DNA from 3 places in the Paenibacillus wynnii genome. Region 3 is predicted to be linked to each of the others. Evidence: riboswitches for the same ligand, from Rfam matches in the RefSeq annotation. Region 3 holds a riboswitch; each other region holds the start of a gene.

The links. A riboswitch is a leader RNA that binds a small molecule or an ion and turns the genes downstream of it on or off. The one in region 3 is predicted to bind cyclic di-GMP.
Region 1: linked by a shared signal. The riboswitch ahead of PWYN_RS19790 (DUF6612 family protein) and the one ahead of PWYN_RS08615 (transglutaminase-like domain-containing protein) in region 3 are both predicted to bind cyclic di-GMP.
Region 2: linked by a shared signal. The riboswitch ahead of PWYN_RS07195 (PA14 domain-containing protein) and the one ahead of PWYN_RS08615 (transglutaminase-like domain-containing protein) in region 3 are both predicted to bind cyclic di-GMP.

Annotation. Positions count from the first base shown of each region.
Region 1 covers NZ_JQCR01000003.1:945,713-950,903, reverse strand. Annotated here, with positions in the region: gene PWYN_RS19795 (IS1182 family transposase) at 1-345, opposite strand, end outside; gene PWYN_RS19790 (DUF6612 family protein) at 695-1,573, opposite strand; cyclic di-GMP riboswitch class I at 1,684-1,775, opposite strand; gene PWYN_RS28285 (glycoside hydrolase family 76 protein) at 2,336-3,898, opposite strand; partial or broken gene PWYN_RS19775 (VOC family protein) at 4,297-4,551, opposite strand; gene PWYN_RS19770 (nitroreductase family protein) at 4,579-5,064, opposite strand.
Region 2 covers NZ_JQCR01000002.1:1,022,618-1,027,808, forward strand. Annotated here, with positions in the region: gene PWYN_RS07190 (glycosyl hydrolase) at 1-199, opposite strand, end outside; gene PWYN_RS07195 (PA14 domain-containing protein) at 339-2,573, opposite strand; cyclic di-GMP riboswitch class I at 2,587-2,667, opposite strand; gene PWYN_RS07200 (sugar phosphate nucleotidyltransferase) at 2,804-4,177, opposite strand; gene PWYN_RS07205 (UDP-glucose dehydrogenase family protein) at 4,521-5,191, opposite strand, start outside.
Region 3 covers NZ_JQCR01000002.1:1,348,805-1,353,995, reverse strand. Annotated here, with positions in the region: gene PWYN_RS08635 (glycosyltransferase family 39 protein) at 1-467, shown strand, start outside; gene PWYN_RS08630 (glycosyltransferase family 2 protein) at 503-1,486, shown strand; gene PWYN_RS08625 (GtrA family protein) at 1,476-1,880, shown strand; gene PWYN_RS08620 (class D sortase) at 1,916-2,575, shown strand; cyclic di-GMP riboswitch class I at 2,688-2,768, shown strand; cyclic di-GMP riboswitch class I at 2,833-2,913, shown strand; gene PWYN_RS08615 (transglutaminase-like domain-containing protein) at 2,927-3,736, shown strand; rRNA gene PWYN_RS08610 (16S ribosomal RNA) at 4,215-5,191, shown strand, end outside.

The DNA of each region.
Region 1 (5,191 bases), on a different contig from region 3:
TACCGTTTCAAGGACGTCCTTCATTCGCTGGGAACGGAAGCGATTAAGAGTGCGGAAGTCGGGTCGCTGCCGTCCGGCCAGCCACATAAAGGGAATATTCTCCCGTACCGCTTTGGCAATTTGGCGAGACGAATAGATTTGCTGGGTGTACGCGTAGATAATATCTTTGGTGAGCATTTTAGGGTGGTAGCTGTCGCGGCCGCCGCCAGGATAGGCAGCGTCAAAGATGGTGTCGTCCAGCCGATTGACGGCTGCGTTCACGACACGAACGAGGTGATTTTCCGGGATGTCTTCTTCCAGATCCATTGGCAAGCAAAGTTGGTCCATGGTATATTGAATGTACAAAGAAATCGCTCCTTTTGAATGGTTGGGTGGTACCTCCATTTTACCAAAAGGGCGATTTCTTTTTGTGATTTTAAAGAAGATTGTAGAAACTTTTTCTGCTCAAAGCAGCGGAGAGGACGGACTGATTGCGGAAAAGCGGTAGCGGTCGCCTTGGTCTCCGGATTTTTACCGCTAAGGGAAATAAATAAAATCTGGAGAGCACAGCGATTGGAGCAACGGTCCGTTCGCGGAGCGTCCACACCACGTACACAAGTCAATCCGACTCAAAAACAGCGGGGCGGTCCCAAGCAGCCATTTCATGGCTTATGGGACAGCCCCTTTTAGCTTATCAAATGTATTAGGACTCTTCCTATTCTAACTCGGCGGGTTTTACAACTACTGCCACTTTGTTGTGATTGGAATACTTGGCTTCTATTTTTGTATTGTGTGTATCTTTTTCACCGTCTACAACTAGCGAATAACTCAAATTCACTGTTAGCTTTTCCGTCTGCCAAGTTTTCTTATTGGCGTATAGTTTCCACGTTACACTTTTGGGTTGAATCGTCCCAGAGTCCATAACAATGTCTTGGTCATAGAGTTCGATTAACATCTTTGCTGCCTTAGGTTCGGTTATCGTAAATTGGAGAACCGTCTGTGATCCGACATCGGACACTTTCATAGATTTTTTATAATTTTTGACTGAATCAAGCATAGATGCGGGATCAAATTGACCTTTAGTGTATAGGGCATCCCAATCCAGCTTGTCTGCCAGCACCCAATACTGTGCATCGGGATCAATCGGCTCTTCACCACTTTCACCCGTTACATCATCTTCAGAAACGGTAGTCTCGTCTTCGTTTTGCTCAATTAACATGCTTCCGTCTAACAACTGATAAAATTCTTTATCGTTGGCATATAGATCGAAAGATGATTCTGTTCCAAAATACTTGAGTTCATTAGTACCCGTTGCGGAGAATTTTGGCAGACGGTTAATGTCTATGTCGAGCGTGTTAGAAACAGAAAAACTCATCCCACTTGTTTGTATATCCAGTTTTTTATTCGAATTCAGGTGATAGCTCTTTAAAGTCTTAGATGATGCCGTTAGCTTGCCAATCACTTGATCTACGGTGAGTGGTTTGGCGGAAGCTGCAGACGCAACCTCCGATTGGGACATCCAGCCTGTATTTCCGGTCAACAACATTGCCCCCGCAATTATTCCTGTGCAAACCGCTTTCCAATTCCTCTTCAAAATCATTTCCCCTCTCGTATCTCGCGATCACGTAACGCCGTAGAAAGGCTGAAACCATAAAAAAGCTCCGGACAGACTTAAGTCCATCGGAGCTATCTTTAAGCTACCCCTTTGGCGGCCTGGCAATCATAGCCTTCTATTAGTTGGCTTTAGACCCATGGCTTTGTGTCATCATCTTTCGATGATTTTACCTTTAACGCGGATATTCATTTTTTTTAGTATTAAATTGCAGGACGTTTGTCCCTTTTTTACTTTAACATGGTTGCAATTTCCTGTAAACGATCTTCTTCCGATTCTCAAGACCTACTTTACTGTCATAAATTTCTAATAAAACTCTCCATCATCACCTTGTACACGAGCATTTAATATCATGCAATTTGCTTCATCAAATTTATGACTTCACCATCAGCACCACATCTTCACTTATAGGATCATTCTCACTTAGAATCCAGTGCTCTGTTTTCGTGATATGAACACTAATGAAACTAAAATAAAGGCAACAAACAAGAGAACTTTGTTCTTCGAATCACTAGTTTATCTGCCATTAGTTCACCCTTCGATGTTATATGTAGATCTTTCGGAATAACGTCTTTTTTGGGGATTTCGTAAAAAAGCAAAAACTCATATGCCGTAAGCTGGGGAAAAATCCATCTTAGTGTATTCGAGTAAATCATAGGACTCTCCTGCCTACAAAAAAAGCAGAACGCATTATTACACGCCCTGCTTTTTCACAAATGCTCTTAGGATTGGGTAGAACTAGACTTACAAACCGCTGAGCAAATCAACATTCAGATAATTCGAATTCCCCTTGGAACTGTCGTACCCTAATTGGATGGTATTAGAACCTGCATTTAGAGGTATGGTGACTGTTACAGTACCATAATTTCCCCAACTCGAAGTGGAATTGAAGACCAAGTTGTTAGCGATGAACACGCCATTTACTTTTACATAACGTGAAGCATTGCCAGCGGCCGCAGCATACCGGAACGTGACGGTTTTTGAGCCAGCTGAATTCTGATTGACATAGAAATCAATAGAGGTCCCGTTGGTGTTCCATCCTCCAATGTATCCCCTACCACTAAAGCCCGGATTCGTGCTTTCATTGATCAGGCCACTGCCGCTGACCAACGTTTTTTGCGCATTTTCGGCTTCATACGCTCCGTTACCAGCAATATAACCTGTATACCCATCCGCTGGTACGAGTTGAAGAATAGAAGCGCCTGCTGCGGCAGTTAAACTTTGCACATAGGTAGAGCCCGTTGGACGAAGCCAATCACTACCGATGATATTATCCGAGGTACGGCGGTGGTTCCAAGCTTGTGTTGCATTTTGCTGAAGAAAGTTCAAATACTGAGACTGACCACCCTGCACTCGCAAACGGTTCAAGTTCCGTGCAAAAATCATCTTGAAGCCGCCCGCATCATTTACGCCTTCATACATTAGAGTCTGGGCGGACACCATTTTGTTGATGACATACTGCGCGGCATTATTGGCATCCGTGAGATAAGAGGCGTTACCTGTCGATTGGTAGAGTGAGACTGCTGCTCCGAGAAAAGTTCCGTAATTGTAGGTGAAATCCCAATCTTTTATAATCCCCATGCCAGCACCTTCGATATGGTCGTTGATCTTGCTGCTAGTCACCAGAGTTGATTTCGTCCAATTGTAGATTTGCGTTGCTTTGGTCAGGTAAGATGTATCATTATAGGCGTTACGCAGTTTGATGGCTGCCATGACCATAGGGGCATTTGTAGCCATATTCTTTTGAGCGTTGCTTGAGATGTTCGGATTGTGCGAGTCTTTTCTCCACCAAATCCCTCCGCCATAAAAGCTTGTATCCCACTCGGCGTAGATCTGGTTGAATAGATAAGAACCACGGTTTAAATACTCCACAGTTCCGGTCAGCTCGTAGGCCCTCAGGCAAGCTAAGGCCCACCAACCCAGATCATCATTGAAAGTGTTAGCCGTCATATCAGGGTATTTTGCATTAAACCCAGTATAGATATCATGTATCATGGTTAGATAAGTTGCACTGCCGGTACGCTCATAGGCGTCCATTACCGTTTCCCAGAGCTGCGCTTCCCACCAAAAATCGGTATACAAACCTCCGTTAGGACCGTGGGCATGTTCAGAGTGAATCTGATGATCACTATTAACATAAAAGTATTTGGCAGGAGCATCATAGAATACATTTACAAAAGAAGACATAGCGGTATCCGCATTAGATGACGTAAATGCTTCGGTCTTCTGATTCAGGCTGGGGGTTAACAGTGACAAGCTAAGCAGGCAAGTAAAAGCGAACGCTAAAGGCTTTTTCCAAGTAATCATTCTCATTCCCCTTTCAAATATCTCAGTTACTTCCGCTATTCAATGTGACATTAGGAATCGTTACCGTGTTATAAGAATTCCAACTTCCCGTTCCGTTAAAGACGACATTGCTGCGGACAGACAGTGCAAACGCTTACATAATAATTGGAGGTTTTTAGGTGTTTGCAATAATTTGACCGTTTGCATCACTCCTTTATAAATATTTACAAGCGATTACATCTATATCTTAATTGTCATATTGTTTGTATGTCAATATATTATTTAAAATAAATTACATCCTTTTACATGAATATAGTATATTGGTATGTAAAAATGGCTACCTGTTGGATTGAATTTGCTAATAATAGTTAAACGCAAAAACGCCGTTGTCATCAACGGCGTTCATTTCATTACTTACGTTAATTTTTTCCCATGACCGCAAAGTAATTTCCTTCATTATCGGTAAAGTTAAATACTCTACCTGAAGGAATATTTACAAGTTCCCCGACAGTAATGTTTTTGTCCGAAAAGTCTTTATATAAACGGTCGAGGTCATCTGAGAAAAACAATAACGAGGGTGTATTCAGATTTAGTTCAGGTTGCATTTTAGCAATCAGCTCCTTATTGTGGAGCACAATACTTGTTCCCGCTTCGTTAGTTGGAGCAACTTCAATTCATCTCATTTGCTCATTATATGTGGTTTAGGATAAATACGTGATTTTGGACATAATCGATGTTCTCGCCCTGGCCGTTGGAACTTCATCAGGATACCCCATTCCAAATACACCTATAACATCATGATTTTTCGGTACCCCGAGAATATCACGATTATGGGGCAAAGCACCCAATGAAGACCAATATCCCCCAATACCCTCTTCATGAGCCGCTAATAAGAAATTTTGTGCGAAACAAGAGGCAGCCATGACATTCTCATCACGTTCGAACGATGTGGGGGCGGGTTTGGATAGTATTACAAGAACGATAGGAGCACCGCCAAAGTCCGTTTTGTGTTTTAATTTCGCTCTAGTATCCGGTCCGATAATAAGGAGCTCCCACGGTTCATTCATCCGGTGATTAGGAGCATAACTTGCAGTATCCAACCAAGAAATCAACTTTTCTTCAGGAATAGGTGTCGGCTTAAATTGCTTAGTATTTCTACGGCTTATAATGACGTCTATCATTTTCATAATTTGATTGCCCCTCCTCTGTTAATCTCTCAAACTCCAAAACGTATGGATAAACTCTTCAATGATTGTTTATATTTTGCCACCATCCGCATTTTATTTCAAATGTTGATTAATAAAATTGCCCTTA
Region 2 (5,191 bases), 330 kb from region 3:
ATAGTTCCTGTGCCTCTACCGAAGCAGAAGGGTTAACCGGTCCAACATTCATCTTCGTTACAGGCAGGCTGTTAACCTCACCCCAAGGGATAAAAGACATAATCATAATTAGTGGCAATAAAGCACTATATAACCGAAACTTACGGTAAGTGTTCAAAGTAATCTTCCTTTCGGTAGCCAGGCTGCCGTCAAAAGACATAAGGGGTGGCCTTCCCGCTAAAAGGACAAGCAACCGATTCGCCAATGAGGGCTAATAGCTTACTGGCCCTGCTGATTAGCAGGGCCAGTAAGGGATGGACTGAAAAGAATATGTTGGCTGTTACGGAAGGCTTGTATCTTCAATTCAGGGTAGCGTTAGGGAGGAATAGCGCACTCGAAGGCACGGTCTCCTTAAGCTGACTTGGGCTTTCCCACATTAGACGTGCTCTGGCGTCTCCTTGGTTCTCGTAATACTCAACTTTGATATCATAGAGCTGTCCTGCATTCAGGGTTATACTTCCCAGACGTTCGGTGCCGCTTTGCTTCACCCAGCTGTCAATAACCGATTTCCCATCGATCCACACACGAATTCCATCATCTGAACCCGTATAGATTTGATAGGTTTCACTGTACCGCGGTTTGATCTTGCCGCTCCACCGAACAGAGAAGAAATCTATACCAATTGCAGAATTAGGCGATAATAACCGCCAGTTAAAATCGAGAGCAGCATCCTTACGCACAAGAGCAGGGGTTCCTGAAAGCTGCATATTCGAAAAATACTCTCCCTGCAGTCCATTCTCATATACGGGTGTAACTGTTTGTAAAGGCTCCTGATTTTGCGATGTAACCGTAGCAGGCGTTGGCGTTGGCGTCGGTGTTGGCGTTGGCGTCGGCGTCGGTGTTGGCGTTGGCGTCGGTGTTGGCGTTGGCGTCGGTGTTGGCGTCGGCGTTGGTGTCGGCGTCGGCGTTGGCGTTGGTGTCGGCGTCGGCGTCGGTGTTGGCGTCGGCGTTGGTGTAACAGTCGATACTGTTACATTTAATGCATTTGAAGCTAAAAATAATGCGTTAGAGGGAACTGCACCCTTAATTTGACTAGGGCTTTCCCACATTAGACGAACTCGTGCATCTCCATCGTTCTCATAATATTCAATTTTAATGTCGTACAACTGGCCTGCTTGCAGAGGTATACTTCCGACACGTTCGGTTCCACTCTGTTTCGTCCAGCTGTCAATCACGATCTTCCCATCTACCCATACTCGAATACCATCATCCGAGGCTGTGTAAATCTGATAGGTCTCGCTATATAGAGGTTTGATTTTACCTGTCCAGCGTACGGAAAAGTAGTTGATGCCAAGTGAACTGGCTGGTGCTGTCAACCGCCAATTGAAATCAATTGCGCTATCATTCCGGACAAGTGCCGGTGTTCCTGAAAGAGTCATATTCTTAAAATATTGTCCCTGCAGCCCGTTTTGGGCCGGAAGTAGAAGACCTACTACCGGTGTGGGTGTCGGAACAGGCGTTGGTGTGGGTGATGGAGTAGCACTCGGAACCACTCCTGTACTGTATTCATCCCGGGTTAAAGTATAACTATTAATCATAAAGCTAGTTATGGTAGCCGTAGTATTTTTCTCGTAGAGCATCTTGCCCCAATTCATCATAAATGCCCAGTTAGGCTGTGTCTTGAGAATTGTGCCCGGATCGGGCATTTCACCGTTTTCTCCGATCGCGATCGGTTTGCCGGCAGCAAGAGTAAGCAGACTGTCATAATAGCTTTGTTTGTAATCATTCTCATATATATCTGCTGCCAGAATATCCACCTTGACTGCACCTGGATAGGTCGAGGCATAAGGATTAGCCCAGGCATTCGGTGCATTCGGGCTCCATACCCACAGCAGGTTGTTTAATTTATGATAGTTAACATAACGGTCATACATAATGTTCCAAAGGGTAGAAAAGTTATTCTTTTGCCCCCACCAGAACCAACCGCCATTCATTTCATGATAAGGTCTCCACAATACAGGTACACCCGCATCGCGCAAGCTTTTCAGGGAAACTGCCACCTTATCAAGCTCAGTAATCAGGCTGTTGTATTGCGCTGTTCCTGGTGTTACGTATTTGTCAAAGTCAGCCTGACTTAGGCTCCTTGAGACATTGGACCAGTCATACGTTGTTCCGGGAAGGTTCTCATGGAATGTCATTGCCACGATGCCGCCGTTTTTGTTCCAACTGATTGCACTGTTGACCACATTTTGCCGTTGCCAAGCCGTAGTACTTTCCGTCTGACCGCTTATTGCACCCAGCTCGTAGCCATGTAGCGCAGCATATTTCCCACTGGTTGCCTGCAGCTTGTTGCTGAATTCATCCGGACTTTCCAAATAGTCATGCTGGCCGGTTAAAATTCCTCTTCCGGAAATATCGGATACGTACTTCAGCAGCTTGATCGCTTCAGGTGAAGCATTTGGATTAACCGGGGCAAAACTTACAGCAGCTTCTGCAGATAGGGGCGCGATACTCAAACCCAACGGAATGGCAGTCAAGAACAGAGCAAGAGACAGCAACGAACATAACAGTCGATACTTACGGTAAGCTATCAAAATTCATCTTCCTCTCGGTAGCCAGGCTGCCACTCTTGCGAAAGGCCCTATAGCTTTGCGTCCCTATCTTTCGATAGGTTTGCCTTTGTCGTTTAGAAGGATTTATCCCTCTTACCGTAAATATCGACTGTATTTAGTTTTAGTTTAGTGCATTTATGAAAATTCTTTAATAATTAGTTCTTTGTACCTGTTTCAGGACTACACAAAATGGTTTAAATAGTTAGATTGTGCTACGAAATAAACTGATGTAATTCGATATCATCCCAATCCAGCGTGATCCGGATATTATCCTCTTCAACCAGCTCAGAGCCAGTCTGCACCTCAATAAATTCGAGATTCGTCAGAGCCAGTATGGCATGTTTGGTACCCTCAGGTATCCGAACTACGTCACCTGCTTTTACGTTATGCATTTTTTCGTTCAGTACAATACTGGCCTCACCACTGATTATTGTCCAGATCTCACTGCGTTTATGATGAAGCTGGTAGCTGATATTTTTGCCTTCGGCTATAAAAATCCGCTTAGTAAGTACTTCATTGCCCTCATCATATTTCACATAGTCGATCACTCGATAATGTCCCCAACGGCGCTCTTCATACATGGGTCTTTGTTCAAAAGTCTTCAATACTTCCTTGATGCGCGGACTTTCCGCTTTATGGGTAACCAGAATTCCATCAGGGCTTGCTGCGATAATAAGATCTTTCGCGCCAATGACGGTAATCGGAATATCCAATTCATTAATCAGGCAAGTTCCTTCGGAGTCAGCCGTGATAAATCCTTTGCCAACGTGATTGCTGGACATTTCCTCAGTCAGTGTATTCCACGTGCCTAAGTCTTTCCAGAACCCGTCATACGGCTGCACCACGATGTTATCCTCTTTTTCAACCACTTCATAATCAAAGCTGATGGATGCGAGCAGTTTATACTGCTTCTGCATTTCTTCATATCCCAAGGGAAGTCCCTTGCTCTGTAAGATATCCAGCAGATAGCCCAACCGGAAGGCGAATACGCCGCAGTTCCATAAAGCATTCCGACTAATTAGCTCCTCGGCTTGTTTACGGTCCGGTTTTTCCTGAAAATGACTCACACGCAGAAATCCATTTTCCCCTGCCGCATCGCGAGTCGGTATAATGTACCCATACTTCTCTGATGCCAGTTCAGGGACAACACCCATAAGTGCCAAGTTCGCGCCGCTCTCCTCCATTGTGCTCTCCAGTTTGGCCACACTCTCGAAGAAGGAAGACTCCACATAAGGATCTACCGGCAAAATGGCTACAATCTCAGAGGGGGAAACCCCTGCCACCGAATACAAGTAGGAGGCCGTGAGCGCAATCGCCGGAAAGGTATCACGCCGTTCCGGTTCAACAATGATCGGCACTTCGCTGCCCAGCTGACTTTGTATCATTTCCACCTGACCGCGGCCTGTTGCCAGATAAGAGGAACTCTCAAGACCCGTTTCTTTAAGCTGTCTCCAGACCCGTTGCACCATGGATTCCGGCTCACCTTGCGGGCTTTCTAATACTCTTAAAAATTGTTTTGAACGTGAATCGTTGGACAAGGGCCACAACCGTTTTCCTGAACCGCCTGACAATAGTACTAGTTTCATAAGTGAACCCTCCTTATGGGATTGTTATAAAAGAATGGGATGTTATGGCTGGGGGACTGCGATGAATGTTGGACTTCCGATCGCTGTTATCCTTGGATTTCCTGAATTGTGACCGCTCCTCGCGGTTGAAATCCAAGGATAAAGGCGAACACTTCGTTTCTACAGTTCCAAAATTCCTCTTCGTCCCTTTACATAACACTGTGTTTTTATAAAGATCCCATTATCTCCGCTAGCGCGATCGACCACTTGGTAGCTTTCCGGCGGCAATACTGCCTTGGAAAGCCAACCATAAAGAGATAACAGACAAAGAGATAAGACATAAGAGATAAGAGATTAAACCAACCTATACCGCGCCAGCCACACTCTGAGAATAACCGCTAAGGCCGCCCATCTGAGGGCGCCCAACGGAATGATATTCTAGGCCGGTGCCCTCGATTTGTTGCTTGGTATAAAGGTTGCGGCCGTCAATCAGAATTTGCTTACGCATGCTTTGCGCCAGCTTGTGCAAGTCGATATCCCTGAACAGGCTCCAATCCGTCAGCAGGCAGACCGCATCACTGTCTTTCGCCGCTTCTTCCGGCAAGGAGCACCAACGGAGCTGCGGATGATCGTATTGCTTCCTGAAGTTATCGGCAGCAATCGGATCGAAGAGTTTCACGATGGCACCCTCTGCAACAAGGGCCTCAACGATTTCACGGGCCGGGGCTTCACGTACATCATCTGTATTAGGCTTGAATGCGAGTCCCCAAATTCCGATTACAGCTCCTCGGAGACTTCCTAATGATTCATGCAGCTTCGAGATAATCATGAAACGCTGACCCTTGTTGACCTCAACCACAGATTCCAAAAGCTTGAATTCATAATCGACGTTACCAGCGATTTGAATCAGTGCATTGGTGTCCTTAGGGAAGCAGGAGCCGCCGTACCCGATACCAGCTTGCAGGAATGAGGAACCAATTCTGCGGTCCATCCCCATACCTTGGGCTACCTCGGTTACATCAGCTCCCACTTTTT
Region 3 (5,191 bases):
CCTGGTGGCAGTGGCCATTTATGAAGAGACCAGTCTGGTTCTACAGCGGTGGCGAAGGTCTTCCTGCGGGTAAAGTAACCAGCATTGTCACTCTGGGTAATCCGCTCATTTGGTGGGTGGGAATCTTTGCAGTGTTGGGTGCCTTATGGCTGTCTATTAAACGTAAAGATAAAAGTTTGTACATGATCTGGATCGCTTTCTTTTCTCAATTTGTACCTTGGATGCTTGTTCCGCGTGAGACTTTTCTTTATCACTACTTTGCTATGGTGCCATTTCTAATTCTTAGTCTTGTTTATATGATGAAGCTTCTTGACGGTAAGCACCCAAAATCCCGTTACATTCGTTATATCTTTATGGGGCTTGCAGTGCTGTTGTTTATCGCATTTTATCCGGTGCTATCGGGTATGGAGGTTAACGGGGATTATGTTAAATATTTTTTACGCTGGTTCCCCACCTGGGTGTTTTAAATGTTGAAGAATGACTATGCTTGAGGAGGAACGTAATGAAAGCTAGATACAGCGTAATTATTCCTATGTTCAACGAGGAAGAAGTTATTGCCCACACGTACGATCGATTAAAAAAAGTAATGGACACCTGCGGGGAGTCCTATGAGCTCTTATTTGTTAATGATGGGAGCCGTGATCGTACAGTAGAAATTATGCGGGAAATCACTAATCGTGATAAGAACGTAAAGCTGATTGATTTCTCCCGTAACTTTGGCCATCAGGTAGCAATAACCGCGGGTATGGATTATTCAGAAGGTCAGGCGGTTGTAGTGATCGATGCAGATCTTCAGGATCCGCCGGAGGTCATTTTAGAGATGATCGAGAAGTGGAAGGAAGGCTACGACGTTGTATATGCGAAGAGATTGAAACGACATGGAGAGACTCTTTTCAAAAAGGTAACGGCTAAGCTCTTCTACAGGCTTCTAAGCAGTATGACGAGTGTGGAGATTCCAACGGACACAGGTGATTTCCGTCTTATTGACCGTAAAGTATGTGATGTACTAAGAGGACTGAAAGAGAAGAATCGATATGTTAGAGGTTTGGTAAGCTGGGTGGGCTTCCGCCAGACTATGGTCGAATACGTACGGGAAGAGCGTTTTGCAGGCGAGACCAAATATCCGTTGAAAAAAATGATCCGCTTTGCATTAGACGGAATAACCTCTTTCTCACATAAGCCGCTCAAAATCGCTTCCTATATTGGCTTCTTTCTTTCCTTTGCCAGCTTTATTTACTTATTTCTTGTATTGTTCCAGAGATTATTCACCTCGTGGACCGTACCCGGCTGGGCTTCTATTGTAGGGGTTAATCTGCTTTTCAATGGTATCGTGCTAATGCTGCTTGGTGTTATCGGTGAATATATCGGTAGGATTTATGATGAGTCCAAAGACAGACCGCTTTATATTGTTCGTGAGACGACAGGATACCAAGATGATGAAGAAATATCTGAGGCAAGTCTGAAGGTACAACGTCATGTCCGATAAAAGCCTGCGTGTCGGAGTCATTCAATTTCTAAAATTCAACGCAGTTGGCGTTCTTAACACATTGGTTGATTTTGCGATATTTACATTATTACATTCCATTGGGATGGTATATGGTGTGGCTCAAGTCATCTCCTACAGTGCAGGTACTGCCAATAGCTTTATTCTTAATAAAAAGGTGACCTTCCGAGACCGGGAGCGTAGCAGCACAGATGGCTTTGACCGCAAGCAGCTATTGAGATTTATTCTACTTAATCTGGTAGTGCTGGGTATCTCCCTGCTGTTAATGAACCTTTTGACTGACAAATTCGGGGTTCAAGTATTAATGGCTAAGGTTATGGTCACCTTTGTAACGGTTGTCATCAATTTTTTTGGCAGCCGAAAATGGGTTTTTTGATATATTTATCTTATTAATAGAGAGGAGTGCATTCTATGCGAAAGTTTTCCTACCTGCTGATACTATGCGGTATTTTGGTCATACTGTATCCGAAAGCTAATGAGTGGTTTAACGATTGGCAGCAGAATCGGCTGGTAAATGAAGCGGAACAGAGTTACAGAGATAGTGAGACTCCTTCTAATGATGCTGAGCTACAAAGCAGATATGCTAAGGTTACTCAGCTGCTTGCTGAGGAATCCACGTTGGACGAGCAAGCTCAGACAGAAGGGGACAACTCTGCTCAGGCTCAGCAGGAGGTTGGCGGAGATGTGATTGCACTCATCGAGATAAATAAGATAGACCTGAAGCTTCCTGTGCTTGAAGGAGCTACGAAAGCGAATATGAAGCATGCAGCAGCACATATGAAAGAAACAACACCCCTAGGTGAGATTGGTAATTCAGCAATTGCTGCTCATAGAGCCAGAAAGACAGGAAGATTGTTCAACAGATTAAATGAAGTGGGTATAGGTGACATTATTACGGTAAAGACCAAGAACCAAGACTATAATTATGAAGTTTATGATATTTCTATCGTGGAGCCAACGGACGTTTCTGTTCTTAAGGGCAATAACAAGGACTCGATCCTTACACTTATTACTTGTGATCCGCTGGTCAATCCGACGCACCGTCTTATAATTCATGCCAAGTTACCCTGAATAATGTAGAGAATTTGAATTATCGTAAAATATAATTATAAAATAGAGGATTCTATCAACCAGTCTATTGAGTATTACCGAAAACATGGTAATATAATAGATATAAAGCTAAACACGATAACGGCAAACCTATCGAAAGATAGGGACGCAAAGCTAAAGGGCCTTCCCGAAAGGATGGCAGCCAGCTACCGAATAAAGAGGCTTTTTTTGTTTTAATCTACTCGCTCCTATGATTCTAGTAGATGTAGATAAAGCTACAACGATAACGGCAAACCTATCGAAAGGTAGGGACGCAAAGCTAAAGGGTCTTCCCGAAAGGATGACAGCCAGCTACCGAAAGGAGTTTTATCCATGAAGAAGTTCTATTTCATGTTAATGACACTATTCGTGTTAGTTACCTCAGTACAGGTTACTACAGCAGAAGCAGCAACTACCGATACCACTTGGTTGAACACGTCAAAGTTAGCTGAAGGTGTAATTGGAGTACAATATGAAGTGCCGTCGAATAAACGTACCAAGCTAATGATTACTAAGGATAATAGCAGCTACACTTATAACCTGGTATCCTCTAATCAAACCGAAGTTTTCCCCCTCCAACAAGGTAATGGTTCTTACAAGGTGTCAGTTCTTGAGAACACAACAGGCAACAAGTACAGAGTGATATACTCTGAAGAAGTTGACTTATCTCTAAGCAATACTAATGTTGTATATTTGAATTCTGTTCAGAATATTAAATGGAATTCCTCAGATAAAGCCATCCAGAAAGCTCAACAACTGACACAAGGCCTGACCAAAGATGAAGACAAAGTGAAAGCAATCTATAACTACATCGTTAAGAACGTACAGTATGACTACACATTGGCAGCCAATGTTGCTACGGATTACATCCCTAATATTAATAATACGATCACGAACAAAAAAGGTATTTGTTATGATTACTCTTCCTTGTTCGCTGCGATGCTACGTAGCGTAGACATTCCAGCCAAATTGGTAATGGGCAACACGAGTTATGTTAGTGAGTACCATGCTTGGAATGAAGTTCTACTGAATGGGAAATGGGTAACCGTTGATACAACAGTAGATGCTGGATTGATAAAGAACAAGAAAACAGCCGAATTAATCAAAAGCTCCAGCAAATATACCTCGGCTAAATTCTACTAATACAAATTAAAAGTAAACGTGATAAATGAACAACCTGCTTAACTATTAAGCAGGTTGTTTTTATTTTTGTGTAATGGTTGATTTTTGAGCTAGTATTGAGTTATTATAAGAAAGCGTTATCAGAGATTTGCCTACACCAATGAATGATGAACTAAAAAGAAGTCATTCAAAAAAAGCTTGCAATTGATTTCTATACATGATATATTCTTATTCCGGCCAAGAAATGTTGATGCCGAGCTCGAAAAAGAAGTTGAAAAAAGAGCTTGCATTACACGGTTGGATATGATATATTATAAGAGTTGCTGGTGAGACATTAACCGCCGACAACGAGAACTTGATCTTTGAAAACTGAACAACGAGTGAGTGGGATTTTACGAGAGTAAAATCCAAAATCATGGACTTCTTGAAGACCATGATCAGAGAATTTTTTAATTCTCGTCAGATGTTTCAAAAATGAGCAATCGCTCTTTCTAAATACAATTTGGAGAGTTTGATCCTGGCTCAGGACGAACGCTGGCGGCATGCCTAATACATGCAAGTCGAGCGGAGTGATTTTGAAAGCTTGCTTTCAAAATCATTTAGCGGCGGACGGGTGAGTAACACGTAGGCAACCTGCCCCTTAGACTGGGATAACTACCGGAAACGGTAGCTAATACCGGATAATTTCTTTCCTCACCTGAGGAGAGAATGAAAGACGGAGCAATCTGTCACTGAGGGATGGGCCTGCGGCGCATTAGCTAGTTGGTGAGGTAACGGCTCACCAAGGCGACGATGCGTAGCCGACCTGAGAGGGTGAACGGCCACACTGGGACTGAGACACGGCCCAGACTCCTACGGGAGGCAGCAGTAGGGAATCTTCCGCAATGGGCGAAAGCCTGACGGAGCAATGCCGCGTGAGTGATGAAGGTTTTCGGATCGTAAAGCTCTGTTGCCAGGGAAGAACGTCCGGTAGAGTAACTGCTACCGGAGTGACGGTACCTGAGAAGAAAGCCCCGGCTAACTACGTGCCAGCAGCCGCGGTAATACGTAGGGGGCAAGCGTTGTCCGGAATTATTGGGCGTAAAGCGCGCGCAGGCGGCTATTTAAGTCTGGTGTTTAAACCTTGGGCTCAACCTGAGGTCGCACTGGAAACTGGGTGGCTTGAGTACAGAAGAGGAAAGTGGAATTCCACGTGTAGCGGTGAAATGCGTAGATATGTGGAGGAACACCAGTGGCGAAGGCGACTTTCTGGGCTGTAACTGACGCTGAGGCGCGAAAGCGTGGGGAGCAAACAGGATTAGATACCCTGGTAGTCCACGCCGTAAACGATGAGTGCTAGGTGTTAGGGGTTTCGATACCCTTGGTGCCGAAGTTAACACAGTAAGCACTCCGCCTGGGGAGTACGGTCGCAAGACTGAAACTCAAAGGAATTGACGGGGACCCGCACAAGCAGTGGAGTATGTGGTTTAATTCGAA